Regions from separate parts of the Pseudoalteromonas sp. SCSIO 43210 genome, predicted to be linked through region 4. Evidence: predicted binding sites of a transcription regulator. Region 4 holds the regulator's gene; each other region holds the start of a gene.

The links. The regulator sigma-54, encoded in region 4, starts transcription at its own class of promoters, with help from an activator protein. The targets are predictions, from matches to a motif close to GTTGGCACGNNNNTNGNNT.
Region 1: LOS73_RS04120 (EF-hand domain-containing protein) is a predicted target of sigma-54. The motif match lies at 2,447-2,465, and genes of this name have one in related genera.
Region 2: fliS (flagellar export chaperone FliS) is a predicted target of sigma-54. The motif match lies at 2,240-2,258, and genes of this name have one in related genera.
Region 3: glnA (glutamate--ammonia ligase) is a predicted target of sigma-54. The motif match lies at 2,374-2,392, and genes of this name have one in related genera.

The regions. Positions count from the first base shown of each region.
Region 1 covers NZ_CP087225.1:914,340-918,549, forward strand. The annotation lists gene LOS73_RS04100 (amidohydrolase) at 1-1,019, opposite strand, end outside; gene LOS73_RS04105 (EF-hand domain-containing protein) at 1,153-1,389, opposite strand; gene LOS73_RS04110 (EF-hand domain-containing protein) at 1,399-1,635, opposite strand; gene LOS73_RS04115 (hypothetical protein) at 1,926-2,153, opposite strand; gene LOS73_RS04120 (EF-hand domain-containing protein) at 2,178-2,411, opposite strand; gene LOS73_RS04125 (sensor histidine kinase) at 2,742-4,199, shown strand; gene LOS73_RS04130 (hypothetical protein) at 4,201-4,210, shown strand, end outside.
Region 2 covers NZ_CP087225.1:3,866,358-3,870,567, reverse strand. The annotation lists gene fliD (flagellar filament capping protein FliD) at 1-1,081, shown strand, start outside; gene LOS73_RS16870 (hypothetical protein) at 1,472-1,786, opposite strand; gene fliS (flagellar export chaperone FliS) at 1,795-2,196, opposite strand; gene LOS73_RS16860 (sigma-54 dependent transcriptional regulator) at 2,550-3,986, shown strand.
Region 3 covers NZ_CP087225.1:239,235-243,444, reverse strand. The annotation lists gene typA (translational GTPase TypA) at 117-1,940, opposite strand; gene glnA (glutamate--ammonia ligase) at 2,448-3,854, shown strand; gene LOS73_RS01035 (DUF4124 domain-containing protein) at 3,969-4,210, shown strand, end outside.
Region 4 covers NZ_CP087225.1:750,083-754,292, reverse strand. The annotation lists gene lptA (lipopolysaccharide transport periplasmic protein LptA) at 1-169, shown strand, start outside; gene lptB (LPS export ABC transporter ATP-binding protein) at 166-891, shown strand; gene LOS73_RS03325 (RNA polymerase factor sigma-54) at 961-2,460, shown strand; gene hpf (ribosome hibernation promoting factor) at 2,487-2,774, shown strand; gene ptsN (PTS IIA-like nitrogen regulatory protein PtsN) at 2,779-3,231, shown strand; gene rapZ (RNase adapter RapZ) at 3,251-4,096, shown strand; gene LOS73_RS03305 (HPr family phosphocarrier protein) at 4,140-4,210, shown strand, end outside.

The sequences.
Region 1 (4,210 bases), 160 kb from region 4:
AGTGCTTCGAGTTTTTCTTGTGTCTCTAGCATTAATCCATGATGGCCTGTACGGTCTGCATAATCTTCAATAAGAGCTGCGCCACGAGATCCAAGTGCACCATCGGCGTATACTTTAACACTGCGGATTGACATGAAACTGTTTGCGTCTTGGTATCGCCCTGCTTTAAGCATTGTGTTTAAGTCGGGGCTAGCGCCACTTAACATGGCCACAATACGCACAGGTAAATTTCCTAGTTCACTGCGTTCTTTGTAAACTTCCCACGTTGCTTTATCAATGCCAGCATCATGGGTAGAGGTAATACCTAAACTTAATAAATGCTTTCCTGCTGCATCAAGCGAATCGCTTATATCTTGCTTGGAAGCTTCTGGCATATGCTGGGTAATTAGCGATTCTGCTTTATCTACAAATATGCCGGTAGGGTTGCCAAATTCGTCTTTAATTATTTCACCGCCTTCAGGTGCTTTTGTTTGGGCGGTAATACCTGCAAGTTCGAGCGCTTTTGAATTTGCCCAAATAGCGTGGCTATCTACACGTGAAAGCACAACTGGACGATCATTAACTACTTTGTCTAAATCTTTAGCTGTTGGGAAGCGGGTATCAGCCCAAAGCTCTTGGTTCCAACCTCGCCCTATAATCCAACCTTGTTTGTTATTGGCAAATATTTTTAGTTTATTTGTGACTTCATCAACTGATTTTGCACCACGTACATCAAGCTGCGATAAGTTATCTCCCAGGCCAATAACATGGCCATGAGCATCAATTAAGCCTGGTAATAAGGTGCTACCTTTTACATCAATGAGCTTGGCGTCTGGGTAGCTATTTTTTAGTGTATCGCCACCTACTTTTACTACTTTTCCATCTTTAATGACAAGGGTAGAAAACTGCTGTACTTCGCCTTTGTATAAAGGGGTGTAACCATTGGCGTTATAAATTACTTTTGTTTGTGCAAAAGTGTAGCTAGAACTTGCGCAAAGGCTGGCTAGTATGAGTGGTTTGATTAGTTTTTTGAGTAGCATAAGGCATTATTTTTTATTGTTAGTGAATCAACACTAACAAAATCATTTTTATAATACCAATATGATGAGATGGTTGGGGGACGAAGTAAACTAAAGCTAGTTAGTGATACCTACCTAGCTTAAGAGTTAACAATTATTTACTCGCGTATAAACCGTATTCATTTAATGTTAGCTTACCATCTTTATCTTGATCATAGCTTGAAAATCGAGACCAAAGAGCAGGGTCTATTGATGCTTCGCCACGTGTTAAAAAGCCATCTTGGTTTCTATCAAATTTATTAAATTGTTCAACAATATTATTGCTTGCGGCAAAACTTAGAGTGCAAAAAGTGCTGAATGCAAAAAGTGCCATATAGCGTATTTTTTTCATAGGAAATACTCAGTAGAGGTTATTGGTTAGATAATTTTTAAATTCGATTAATGAAATTTGGTTATCTTGATCTTTATCCCATATCAAAAATGTGCTCAATAATTGTGGTTGAGGTTCAAGTTCATCATGGGTTAAATAACCATTTTTGTTAGTATCGAGATGGGAAAAGCGTTGCTTAACATCAAGTGCTAGGGCGTCAAAACTTGATAGTATTAAGATGCTTGTAACAAAGGAAAGTATCCTCATGGTATTTCTTCCAAGAGATTATTTAACCTGTAATCTGGTTGAGAGGTTAATTAACACATCAGGCCTATTACAAGTAAATTCAACGCAGTCAGCGCTGGGAATAGCTGCTTGAGATAGATTTATTAACCAGAGTTCAGGTTATTTAGGTTATAAACAATTTAGTAGAAGCGGGGAAAGCACTTGCCATAATTTAAATCCCAACATTAAATCCTTTTACACACTCCCTCAGGGATTATGGCAAATGCTTTAGTTCACTCTACTAGATAAAAGCTTAAGCAAAACTTAACTTGTTAAGGCTTAAAGCTTTTAAACTCTGTCTTAGAAATTACTTCATCATCGTTTTCGTCTAAATCGGTAAATTGCTTCATTACTTCTTTGTCTTGCTTGGCTTCGATAATTGATATTTGTCCATTCATATCTTTATCTAAGTGGGCAAAACGCACATTTGTTGGCGATGCAATTACGGTGGCACTAATTGCTAAAAACATTAATGAAAAAGCGGCTATAAGTTGTTTCATAATCACGTTCCTTATTAAATGAGTTTATTGAATAAATTTTTTGAATTCATCTAGCGACAATTGCCCATCTTGATTAGTATCAATTTGAGAAAAATTCTCGTGTAACACAGCATCTTCACCTGCTTCGGCTTCACTTAATGTGCCGTTACTGTCTTTATCAAGTTCGTTAAAAGTCGCGTGAACGTCCATTGCGTGTGCATTAGCGCCTAAAAAGCCTAAAGCCAGTAATGATGAAATTACTAAAGTGCGTTTGTTCATAATTATTTCCTTATTGATTAAAGTTATTCCTCCTATTACAAAAATGGTGCCAATAATAATTATTGTTATTTTTCAATTGGTTATTATTTTTGCTTTAAGCCAGTGAGAAGTTTTTACTGGGTTTATTGTAATTTTTGTGCGCCTTTTGCAACACTATTTAGTGAGATTAAAGGTAGGGTTTAAAAATCAAAGGATTACGTTGTCTCTATTTGGCGACACATTGTTTTTGTAGCGCTGGCTGTTAATCGTATTAAATATAATTGCTGGTTCAGCTAGTGTATAAGGTAAGCACTTAATAATAGAACGCTTAACTTAAAAGGACTAAACGAAATGCCAGCAACCATAGCTAAAAAATACCAAGCAATGCTTAACTGGCGGCCTAATTTAATTGGGCAATTTGCAATGAGTATGCTGCTTTCGTTACTCCCGCTTTCTATAGTGGTGATTGTATTTTTAAATGCGCTTAACAAGCAATTAGCAGTTACTCAAAGTATCGTGAGTAACAACTATCAAGTTACCAAATCGTTTAATACTCTAAAACAAGAGCTCAACAGCCTTGAGCGCGCCACTAGGCAAAACTGGGTATTAAAAAGTGAATCGCTTGATAAGCTCATTGTCGATAAATGGCAATCATCCCTACAAAGCATTGATGAACTCAAATTTGTAAACACGAATAAAGAGTATATTCACCAATGGCAACGCTTATATACCACCTTACAAACCGCGCATGTAAAACTCGTTGAGCAAAAACAACAACAAGCTGAGCTATTTGTGCCAGTGAGCGATTTAGTTGCTGAGCTTACTTTATGGTTACGTGATAAAAACGAAGCGCAAATTACCAATAACCAAAATGAGCTTACAAGCTTACAAACTTCATTTATAAACTGGCTGGTGGCACTTATTCCGCTTACTTTAATTGTTGGTGGTGGTTTTTTATGGCGTATAAGTGGGCGACTAAAAGGGTTAACTACGGTTATTGATAAGCTAGGGCAGGGGCATTGGCAGCAAAAAATATCTGTGAAAGGTTCAGCTGAGCTTGTTGAGCTAGGAGAAAAGCTCCAATGGGTGCAAGAGCAACTTCATATGCTTGAGCAGCAAAAAGATACTTTTTTACGCCATGTTACCCATGAGCTAAAAACGCCGCTTGCTTCAATGGTTGAAGGCACTGACTTATTAACTGATGAAATAGTAGGCCCAATTACCGCTGAGCAAAAAGCAGTGCTTGAGCTTATTAGCCAATCTATGGTGCGCCTTCGCACAATGATTGACAGCCTGCTGAGTTATAATGCGATTCGCACCAGTAAAGACAGCTTAAGCGAAGTTGAATTTAGTCTTCTTATTAATAAAATAAATAGCCATTTTGAGCATCGCTTAAGTGCGCGTGAGCAAGCTCTGCAGTGGCAAAACACTTTACCTAACAAACCGCTTGCTTTACCTAGTGAGCTTATTGAGATGATTTTAATTCAGCTTATTTCAAATGGCTTAAAATTTTCAGATAATAAGCAAAGCGTTACTATTAATTTAGCGCTTGAGCAAAACCAGCTTTGTATCGTTGTACTTGATAAAGGGTGCGGTATTAAAGAGCAAGAAAAAACTCAAATTTTCAGCGCATTTTATCAAGGTAAACACAGTAAAAATGTTACGCTGCAAGGCAGTGGGCTGGGCTTAACTATTGTAAAAGAGTCTGTTGAACAGCTAAGAGGTACACTTAGTGTTGAGCATAACGAGCCACATGGTTGCCGGTTTTCAATTAAAATTCCCATAACAAAAAGTCTAGGAGTTAATTAACATGCGCTTGC
Region 2 (4,210 bases), 1.8 Mb from region 4:
AGGTGTAATTACGATAGGCTCTGGTGATAATAGTTTCTCCACTGTTTTATCGGCTACCAATACTTTAGAAGACTTACGAGACCAAATTAATAACGGGCCTTTTACTGGCAATGATAGTAATGACTCAGTTGTTGCAACGATAGTAACAAGTGATTTAGGTCAGCACCTAGTGCTCACAAGTAAAGAGACCGGTGAAGAAAACGCGATTAAAATCACTGTACAAGACAGTGATGGTAATAATACAGATACAGGTGGATTATCTCGATTAGCCTATGATGTAACAGATGCAGACCCCCTAAATCATACAACTAACTTAACTGAAGTAAACGCTGCGCAGAATGCACAAATCACCATTGATGGCACGTTGGTTGTATCTAGCAGTACTAACGAGTTTAGTAATGTGATTGATGGTGTCGATATTACCGCTAAAAAACTGCATGATGCCGCGGATAGTGGTGACATAAGTGACATATCGGTCACTGAAAATAACAATAATATTAAAAGTGGTTTAAGCGGCTTTATTGCAAGCTACAATGAGTTGCTAGAACTTAGTAACACTTTAGGTGCATCTGGCGAAGATGGCGTAGGTGTAATGGCGGGAGATTCCCTATTACGTGGAGTCATGTCTAAACTAAGAGATACAATAACAAATTCAGTTAATGTAGAAGGTAATTCGCTGTCACTTTCACAACTAGGTGTAACAACAGACCGATATGGTGTGCTTAGTTTAGATAGTGATACCTTAAGTGACCAAATTAATGCAGATGTAGGTTCTGTGCAGCAGTTTTTTGTTGGCAGTAACGATGATGATGGTGGTTTTGCACAGTCGTTTGATGAGTTAATGAGTTTCTATACAGATTCTGACGGAATTATTCAAAACAGAATCGATAGTAAAACAAATCAACTAGATGATTTAGATGATCAGCGAGAGAGTTTAACAAGTAAAATGGAATCGTTATCGTCTCGACTATATGCTCAATATAACGCAATGGATTTATTAGTTGCAAGCCTTAATAACACCAGTAGTTATGTTCAAGCTCAATTAGAAAATATGCCAGGTGTAGTTAGACAATCAAATTAATCCTTTAGTAAAAGCTTTACTAAACGTGAACAATAAAAAACCGCTAAGCTTAAACTTAGCGGTTTTTTACTGTGTAATATTTATCTGAGATAATACTTATACTAACCTGCTTATATGGGGTCTATTTAACCTAAACTCTGGACAATAAATCTATCTCGGGCAGCTATTTTCAGCGCTAATACCAATCTGCAATAAAAATCGATCAATTTGAGAGCTTAAACTTGGCGCTAACTGTGTTAAAAATTTCTGATATAGAACAACTAAATAGCGAAATTTTTGCCCAGTTATCGACAAGGTTTTCTTTCCTCAAAATAGCTCACTTAATTAAGCTGATTGGTATAAATTACGTGTAATATATAGAGTATTGAATAAAGTTATTCAATTTACTTACTAAGTCGCTTTATAAGCCTTAATAGCCCTTCCTGACTTTTTATACTTAATAATTGCTTTAGATGATTCACTTTTAGCTATGTTAGCTTTAGCTAAAATGGAATTAATTGTAATTTGAATTGACTGTAATTGCTCTGCATTAGGGCTGTTATTACTTTCACACCATTTTTTTAAATCTGTATTTAAGGTTTTTAAAATGGGTTGAGCTTCATCGGCATTATTATCGTTTACTAACGATTCAATTTCCTTAAGCAGTATTTTTATATGTTCTGCTTGATTTGTTGTTAGCTGCTCTGAAGCATTACTCGCATTCATAATATAAGCTAAACCGCAGAAACACGTTGATCAACAGGAATATTATCCCAGCCTTCTTTTATTTCTTTTACAATGTTAGACACCTCTAATACCGCGTCAACATCATTATTTAAATTGGCTTTGGTTAATGTGCGTTGGCAATAATCGTAAAGTGCCAATAAGTTGTTAGAAATACTAGGGTCTTGTTCTACTTCTAAATTAAGTGCATCTTGCAGCGCGCCGAATAACAAAACGCAGGCTGATATATTCTCGCCCTTTTTTTCAATCTCTTTTCGCTCAATAAATCCTTTTGTAGCTGCTAAGCGACCAATAATATTACTGAAAATAAGATTTATTTGTTCGTACGGGGTCATTTCGGCAATATTACTTACACGAACTTGACTGTATTTTTTTACTGAAACATGAGCCATGGGGAAATCCTAGATTTAAACGATAAAAATTATGTAAAAATAAAAGCAATAATAATGCCAAGCATTTTTTACTTATCTATTTATCGGCATGTTCGCTTTCAACTTAAGCTAATATTAGATTATATTTATTAAGAAAGTCAGCTTTGCTAAGGAATTAAATAATTTTAAAAAATGATTTTGACACAACTTCAATAATTGGTACTTAATTGTTAATTCTTAAGTATTGTTATTTTAACTAGCTGTCTGTTTTTTGGCGTTTATGTCAAAAAAATGCCGCTATCGCTTGCATCCATGGCGAACTGGCTTACAATTTAGGTAATTAAATAAATGAGTGAAAGTACGGCTCGCTAAATATGATCTTGATTTTAGATAATAATAACAATCGCGCAATAGGTTTAAATGCATCGCTTACTTTTATTGGTGAAGCAGTACAATTGTTAAATGAAACAAATTTTGAACAAGAGTGTGAAAAGTACCAACAAAAAGAATGCATGATCATTTTAGGTGCATTGCAGTCTCTTGATCACGAAGGTTTAATTAAGCGCTACCCAACCTTACCTTTTTTATTAATAGGCGAAACCCTTAAACCATTACTAAGCATTGCTAATGTGGTTGGCCTCATTTGCGAACCGTTTAGTCATGAAGTAACAACACAGTTGCTTCACGATTGTCAGCAATATCAGCGAATGTTACCAAATGGACATAAACATACCAAACCCCTCAAAACCTTTGACGGGCTAGTGGGTGAAACAGATGCAGTAAAAGATGTACGCTTTTTAATTGAGCAAGTGGCAAAAACGGACGCTAATGTTTTAATTTTAGGTGAGTCAGGAACCGGTAAAGAAGTTGTTGCTCGTAATGTACACCTGCTTTCTAAGCGTAACAATGGGCCATTTGTGCCTGTTAACTGTGGTGCTATTCCGGCGGAGTTATTAGAAAGTGAGCTATTTGGCCATGAAAAAGGGGCATTTACAGGAGCAATATCCGCTCGTAAAGGACGCTTTGAACTTGCACAAGGTGGTACGCTGTTTTTAGATGAAATAGGTGATATGCCGTTGCAAATGCAGGTTAAGTTGCTGCGCGTATTACAAGAACGCAGTTACGAGCGAGTTGGCGGTACAAAGGCGATTCAAGCTGATGTACGTGTTATTGCTGCAACGCACCGAAATTTAGAAAATATGATTGAAGAAGGTAGTTTTCGTGAAGATTTGTACTACCGATTAAATGTATTTCCTATTGAAAACCCGTCATTAAGTGAGCGCGCAGATGATATTCCGCTGCTTTTAAAAGAACTGATGCGCCGTGTTAACGATCAAACAGGTTCTACCGCTAAGTTTACTGAGCGCGCAGTGGAGAGCTTAAAAGAGCATGCTTGGCCTGGTAATATTCGTGAGCTAGCTAATTTAGTGGAACGAATGGTTATTATGTTTCCTGAAAAGGTAGTCGATATTCCCGATTTACCTAATAAATACCGCTATATTGAGGTAGAAGCATATGAGCCTGAGTACCCAGAAGAGTTAATGGAAAAAGACGCGTTTAATGATATATTTAGCACAGGATTCAGTGATTACGAAAACGAACCTGAAGCAGAGTTTAACCAAGTTGGAAGTGGGTTGTTGCCCGATGACGGTATTGAACTTAAAGATTACTTAGCCGAGCTTGAAATTAGCTTAATAACGCAAGCGTTAGAGCGCTTTGATTACGTTGTGGCTCGCGCAGCAGAAATATTAGGTGTACGCAGAACCACGCTAGTTGAAAAAATGAAAAAGTATAACCTTTCAAGAGATTAGTTTTTGAACGCCTGCAAGCAGCGCGTCTACAAAACAACCTCAAAAACTTTGGTGGTAGACGTCTAGCTTGCTCACGTGAAAAGCGAAGCTTTTAATTATTTAAACACCCATCCAAAAAACTACGTTTTTGAACGCCTGTAAGCAGCGCGTCTACAAAGCAACCTCAAATCAAAACTTTGGCGTAGACGCTGAGCTTGCTCGCGTGAAAAGCGAAGCTTTTAATT
Region 3 (4,210 bases), 510 kb from region 4:
CCTTGCCGCAAATAGTTGCCTTGACTTTAAAGCTTCGAGATGTTTTATCAAATACAAAAAAGCCGCTGTATTTTGCAATACAGCGGCTTTTAAAATCATTATTCTAAATTAATAGATTATGACTTAGGTGCACGACCCGCACGTTTACGTTCGTTTTCTGTAAGGTGTTTCTTACGGATACGAATGTTTAGTGGAGTAACTTCAACTAGTTCGTCATCATCGATGAACTCAAGCGCTTGCTCAAGTGAGTAGTTAAGGTGCGGAGAAAGCGTTTGCGCTTCATCAGTACCAGATGCACGTACGTTAGTTAACTGCTTACCTTTAAGGGCGTTAACTGTAAGGTCGTTATCACGGTTATGAATACCGATAACCATACCTTCGTATACTTCAACACCGTGACCGATGAATAAACGGCCGCGCTCTTGTAAGTTGAATAACGCGTTAGTAAGTGCTTTACCAGTTGCGTTTGCAATCATTACGCCGTTCTTACGAACACCGATGTCGCCACCTTTGTGAGGACCGTAATGATCGAACGTATGGTACATAAGACCAGAACCCGAAGTAAGCGTCATGAAATCAGTTTGGAAACCAATTAAACCACGGCTAGGGATCATGAAGTCTAAACGCATACGGCCTTTGCCATCTGGAGTCATGTTAGTAAGTTCACCTTTACGTAGGCCAACTTGTTCCATAACAGAACCTTGATGCTCGTCTTGACAGTCAATAGTCACTGTTTCAAACGGTTCTTCTAGAACGCCATCTACAGTACGTAAGATAACTTCTGGACGAGAAACTGAAAGCTCGTAACCTTCACGACGCATGTTTTCGATTAAGATACCTAGGTGTAATTCACCACGACCAGAAACACGGAAGCTATCTGGGCTAGCAGTATCTTCAACGCGAAGTGCTACGTTGTGTACTAATTCTTTGTCTAAACGCTCACGGATATTACGTGACGTTACAAACTTACCTTCTTTACCACAGAAAGGTGAGTTATTTACAGAGAATGTCATTGTTACAGTTGGCTCATCAACACTTAGTGGTGGTAATGCTTCAACGTTTCCTGGGAAACAAACTGTGTCAGAAATCTTAAGCTCACCAATACCTGTTACAGTTACGATGTTACCAGCGTAAGCTCTATCAGTTTCGATACGTTCAAGACCTAGGTAGCTTTGTACTGCGCCAATTTTACCATTACGTGTAGTGCCATCAGCACTGATAATAGTAACTTGTTGGTTAGGAGCAACAGAACCACGTTTAATACGACCAATACCAACTACACCAACATAAGAGTTGTAATCTAGTTGAGAAATTTGCATTTGGAAGTCACCTTCAGGATCTGCATCCGGTGGTGATACTTCTTCAACGATCATCTTGAACATAGGTTCCATGTTCTCTGATGGCTCGTCTAAATCTAGTGTTGCCCAGCCGTTGATTGCTGAAGCGTAGATTACTTTAAAGTCTAACTGTTCGTCAGTTGCGCCAAGGTTGTCGAATAAATCAAAGATTTGATCCATAACCCAATCAGGACGTGAACCTGGCTTATCAATTTTATTGATAACTACGATTGGCTTTAAGCCTTGCGCGAATGCCTTTTGCGTAACGAAACGCGTTTGTGGCATTGGACCTTCTTGAGCATCAACAAGTAATAATACTGAGTCAGCCATCGAAAGTACGCGTTCAACTTCACCACCGAAATCGGCGTGTCCCGGAGTATCTACGATATTGATATGGTAGTCGTTCCAAGAAATGGCTGTGTTTTTAGCCAAAATGGTAATACCACGTTCTTTCTCAATGTCGTTTGAGTCCATCACGCGCTCTTCGTTACCGCCGCGTGTTTCTAATGTACCTGATTGCTCAAGTAGTTTGTCAACCAGTGTTGTTTTACCGTGGTCAACGTGCGCGATAATCGCTATATTTCTTAACTTTTCGATGCTCATATATTTACTCAGAGAAATTAAATTCTCAATGATCCTGCAAGATCTACGCACTCATCTGCGTTTTCACGAGATGTCCAAGCATAGGATTTAAAAGGGCGCATATTATCCCTCATTAATGACATGGATGAAAGTTTATCCAATACAAATTTTAAAACTTTCTCAATACTTTCACTAAGTATCTGTTTTATATATGACAATTATATGAATTAAATTTCGATATTTTTTCGAGAAACAGCCATTTTGGCTATTTTTCCGATCTTTTTGGTACTCTTTTGCATTTAGTTTATGCTAATTTTAAGCGATTAAATTATCAGCAAATTGCACCGTGTAAATATTGCACCAAAAGGGATATTTTACGCACCAAACTAGTGCGCCACTATGCTGAATTTTATAACAACTTATTTTTTTTAATTTATAAACATGCAGTTATAAAAATGGCACAAAATCAGCTTAATAAATGCTAAAGCAATTATGCAGCAATAACAAAACCCCACACTTGGAGGACACATGTCACAATCGGTTTTAGATTTTATTAAAGAAAATGACGTTAAGTTCATTGATTTACGCTTTACTGACACTAAAGGTAAAGAACAACATGTTTCTATTCCTCATCATCAAGTTGATGAAGATTTTTTCGAAGACGGTAAAATGTTCGATGGTTCTTCAATCGCTGGTTGGAAAGGCATTAATGAGTCAGACATGGTTTTATTACCAGATGCAGACTCTATCAAATTAGACCCTTTCACAGAAGAAACAACACTAATTGTTCGTTGTGACGTTGTTGAACCTTCAACACTTCAAGGTTATGAACGTGACCCACGCTCAGTTGCTAAGCGTGCTGAAGATTACATGCGTTCAACTGGTATTGCAGACACTGTGTTATTTGGCCCAGAGCCAGAATTTTTCGTATTTGATGATGTTAAATACAAATCAGACATGTCTGGTTCTATGTATAAAATTGATTCTAAGCAAGCTGCTTGGAACTCAGATAAAGAATATGCAGATGGCAACACAGGTCACCGTCCAGGTGTTAAAGGCGGTTACTTCCCAGTTGCTCCAGTTGATGACTTCCAAGATTGGCGTTCAGCTACATGTCTAGTGCTAGAAGAAATGGGCCAAGTAGTAGAAGCACATCACCACGAAGTAGCAACAGCAGGTCAAAACGAAATCGCTACTCGCTTTAATACAATGGTATTAAAGGCGGATGAAATTCAAGAAATGAAATATGTTATCCATAACATGGCTCACTTATACGGTAAAACAGCAACGTTTATGCCTAAGCCAGTTGTTGGTGATAACGGCTCTGGTATGCATTGTCACCAGTCACTTGCTAAAGATGGTGTAAACCTTTTTGCTGGTGATAAGTACGGCGGTCTTTCTGAAGATGCACTTTACTACATTGGCGGCATCATTAAGCATGCTAAAGCAATCAATGCTTTTGCAAATGCCTCTACTAACTCGTACAAGCGTTTAGTACCAGGTTTTGAAGCACCAGTTATGCTTGCATACTCTGCACGTAACCGTTCTGCATCAATTCGTATCCCAGTGGTTCCATCTGAAAAAGGTCGTCGTATTGAAGTACGCTTCCCAGATCCAACTGCTAACCCATACCTTGCTTTCTCAGCAATGCTTATGGCTGGCCTTGATGGTATCAAAAACAAGATCCACCCTGGCGATGCTATGGATAAAGATTTATACGACTTACCAGCTGAAGAAGCAGCAGAAATTCCAACGGTTGCAGCATCACTTGACGAAGCACTATCTGCACTTAGCGCAGACCGTGAATTCTTAACTCAAGGTGGTGTATTCACTGATGATTTAATTGATGCTTATATCTCACTTAAATCTAAAGAAGTTGAAAAACTTAACATGACAACTCACCCAGTTGAGTTTGAAATGTACTACAGCTGTTAATTAAGCTGTAAAAAATATGTGTGTTCTCAAGCCCGCTGCTCTGCGGGCTTTTTTAATGGTAAATCAAAGCAATCTCCACTAGAGTAAAGTTACTCTAAAACGCAGGACCGCCGAGTGAATAATTACATTTTATTACTAACAATTACTTTAGGATTAAGTAATTATGGCTATGCTGCTGAAAAAAAAATATACGCTTGGGAAGATAAAAATGGCGTGTTAGTGCTCTCAGATACACCGCATAAAGGCGCGACGGAGGTAAAGCTTACAAGTCAGCACCTTACAATGCCTGCGACCAATACTTATATTTTAAATAACCAACCTCAACCCCAAAAAGCAGCGTTTAACATTGCTATTTT
Region 4 (4,210 bases):
TGCACAAGTATCGCAAGCGGGTCAAAAAATAAATGCCAAGAGTATTACTTACGATATGCAACAGCAATTAATTAGCGCTGAAAAAGACGAAAACTCAACCGATCGTGTGCATACTATTTTAGTACCTATTGAGACTAAAAAAGAAAAAAACGATAAAGGTCAGCCATGAGTACATTAAAAGCAGAACTATTAGCTAAAAGTTATAAAGGCCGTGAAGTTGTAAAAAATGTAGGTCTGGAAGTAAAGGCTGGCAGCATAGTCGGGTTACTTGGCCCTAATGGTGCAGGTAAAACCACAACGTTTTATATGATTGTAGGCCTTGTACCTAGTGATAAAGGCAAGATTTCTATCGACGATAACGATATTACTCTTTTACCTATGCATAGTCGTGCTAGATTAGGCATTGGTTACTTACCCCAAGAATCATCAATTTTTAGAAAGCTTACTGTTTATCAAAATTTAATGGCTATTTTAGAAACACGTAAAGAGCTGAATAAGCAAGCAAGAGAAGACACACTTAACAATTTATTAGATGAATTTAGTATTCAGCACATTCGTGATAGCCAAGGTATGGCATTATCAGGAGGCGAGCGTCGCCGAGTTGAAATAGCGCGAGCACTAGCCGCTGATCCTAAATTTATATTGCTTGATGAGCCTTTTGCTGGTGTTGACCCTATTTCAGTGTTAGATATAAAGAAAATAATAGAACATCTTAAAAATCGTGGTATTGGTGTGTTAATTACCGACCATAATGTAAGAGAAACTCTTGATGTTTGCGAAAAAGCCTACATAGTTTCTCATGGTGAGTTAATTGCATCAGGCACTCCAGAACACGTATTAAACGATAAAACAGTACGTGATGTTTATTTAGGCGAACAATTTAGGCTGTAACATTTACGCCATGTCTTTAAGCATCTGCTAGTATTAATTATAACAACATAAAAGGATTGTTAGAGATACATGAGGCAATCATTACAGCTGCGCATGGGCCAGCAACTTACAATGACTCCACAGCTGCAACAAGCAATTCGCCTGTTGCAACTCAGTACATTGGATCTCCAGCAAGAAATACAAGAAGCACTCGACAGCAACCCCCTATTAGAGGTTGAAGAGCAAGATTACGCCGAAGATTCTGCTGGTAAAAACGAGCAAAAAGCAGATAACGACGATGTCACTGTTAGCGCAAATGCTGATGATGTTCCGAGCGAATATGAGCAAGACAGTGGTGAAGCACTTGCTAAAGATACGCTAAGTGATGAAATGGCTATGGATGTTAGTTGGGATGAATATATGAGCGCAGCCCCAGCGTCATCATCAGGACCAATGCCTGAAGATGAATCTATATACCAAGGCTCCTCAACTGAAACGCTCCATGAATACCTAATGTGGCAACTACAACTGACTCCCTTTAGTCCTACCGATGAAGCGATTGCGATTGCGATTGTTGAAGCCGTCGATGATTCGGGTATTTTAACGCTAAGCTGCGAAGAAATTTTAGAAAGTTTTAATCAAGAGAACGAAGAAGACAACGAAGTTGAACTTGACGAAATAGAAGCTGTTTTAAAACGAATTCAATTGTTTGACCCTGTTGGTATTGCAGCACGTAGTTTACAAGAATGCTTATGTATTCAGCTGAACCAATACGATAAAGAAACACCCTATATTAATGAAACAAAAATGATTTTAACCGAGCACATTGATCTATTAGCTGCTCGCGACTATCGTACATTAATGAAAAAAACAAAGCTCAAAGAAGAAGAGCTTAAAGAAATAATGACTTTAATACATACTCTTAGCCCAAAACCGGCGGATACTATAGTTAGAGAAGAATCTGAGTATGTAATTCCTGATGTATCGGTGAAAAAAATAAAAGGTCGCTGGGTTGTTGAACTAAACCCAGATAGCATGCCTAAAATCAGAGTCAACAGCCAATATGCAGCAATGTCACGCACCGTTAAATCAAGTGGTGATAGCCAGTTTATTCGCTCGCATCTACAAGAAGCTAAATGGTTTATTAAAAGTTTAGAAAGTAGAAACGATACACTATTAAAAGTAACTAATTGTATTGTTAAGCAACAACAAGGTTTTTTTGAGCATGGCCCCGAAGCCATGAAACCAATGGTTTTAAATGATGTAGCAGAAATGGTCGAAATGCACGAATCAACTATTTCACGCGTAACAACTCAAAAATATATGCATACACCTCGCGGTATTTTTGAGCTTAAATATTTTTTCTCAAGCCATGTAAGTACTGAAAATGGAGGCGAATGCTCATCAACAGCAATACGCGCTCTCATTAAAAAATTAATCGCAGCAGAAAACTCAGCAAAACCATTGAGTGATAGTAAAATTGCAGATATATTAGCTGAGCAAGGAATAAAAGTAGCGAGACGTACAATCGCAAAGTATCGCGAATCTCTAGCTATTCCACCGTCAAATCAGCGAAAAAGTTTGATTTAAGACGCTAAACAAAGAGGGTAATGCTTATGCAACTAAACTTAACTGGTCGTCACGTAGAAGTAACTGATTCATTAAGAGATTATGTAAATACCAAATTTGCGAAGCTAGAAAGACACTCAGATCATATTAATAATGTTCATGTCATTCTTGATATAGAAAAATTAAACCAAAAAGCTGAGGCAACGATTCATGTAAGTGGAGCTGAGTTATTTGCCTCTACTGAACATCAAGATATGTACGCCGCCATTGACTCGCTGATTGACAAGCTCGATCGCCAAGTTATTAAACACAAAGAGAAGCTTGCTCGACACTAATATTATGAAATTAAGTTCACTTATATGTCAGGACTGCAGCAGAGCTGCGGTCCTTTTTAATAGTAAAAAAAGAATTTTAGAGTTCATCAGTCAACTTGCTCATGACAAGCTCCCATATCTTTCTCAACAAGATATTCTCAGCGCCTTAATGAATAGAGAAAAACTGGGAAGCACTGGTATAGGAAGAGGCATTGCAATCCCTCATGGGCGAATGAGCGGCGCAGAAGAGCCCTTAGCACTCGTATTAGTAAGCGAAACACCTATTAATTTTGATGCAATAGATAATCGCCCTGTTGATATATTTGTTGCTCTCATCGTACCTGATGGCGATAACCAGCAGCACTTAAAGACGCTCGCAACGATAGCTGATAAACTAAATAATAAAGATTTTTGTAAACAGTTACGCAGCGCAAAATCAGATACTGAACTGTATCAAGTTATTGTAGAACAATCGTAATTAACATAATGGGTGATAAATGGAATTAATTATCATAAGTGGCCGTTCCGGTTCTGGAAAATCGGTTGCTTTACGCGTAGTTGAAGATTTAGGTTATTATTGCGTAGATAATATTCCAATTAATCTGCTACCTTCTTTAGTGAGAAGTGTATCTGATAACTACGACAAAATTGCAGTTAGTATTGATGTCCGTAATTTACCAAAAGAGCAAGATGAATTTAACGATATCCTTGAATACTTACCTGGCTTTGCTAAACCGACTCTGTTTTATCTAGACAGTGAGGATCAAACATTAATTAAACGTTTTTCTGAGACTCGCCGTCTACACCCGTTATCAGTTGACTCATTACCTCTTGATTTAGCTATAAAAAAAGAAAAAGAACTACTCGATGTTCTCACTACTCGCGCTGACTATATGATCGACACGAGTGATTTAAGTGTTCATCAACTTGCTGAATCAATTCGTGAAAAAATTCTGGGTAAAAAAGATAAACAACTCATTGTTACTTTTGAGTCATTTGGCTTTAAACACGGCATTCCTAAAGAAGCTGATTATGTCTTTGATGCACGCTTTTTACCTAATCCACATTGGGAGCCAGAATTAAAACCTTTAAATGGCTTAGACCAACCCGTAAAGGATTACTTAGCCAGCCACAGCATTGTCCAAAAGTTCACTTGGCAAATTCAAACTTTTGTACAAACATGGTTGCCACATTTAGAGCGAAATAACCGTAGCTACTTAACTATTGCTATAGGTTGTACTGGCGGGCAACATCGCTCAGTATATTTAGCACAAACGATTGGTGAAAGTTTTTCGATGACACATCCAAATGTAAAAATCCGCCATAGAGAACAAGAAAAATAACTCATTCAAAATAATCATCTGTTCAGCTTAGGTAGAGTAACTTATGCGTTTAGAAGACACTTTTTTAATAAAAAATAAATTAGGACTTCATGCAAGAGCCGCTACAGTATTAGC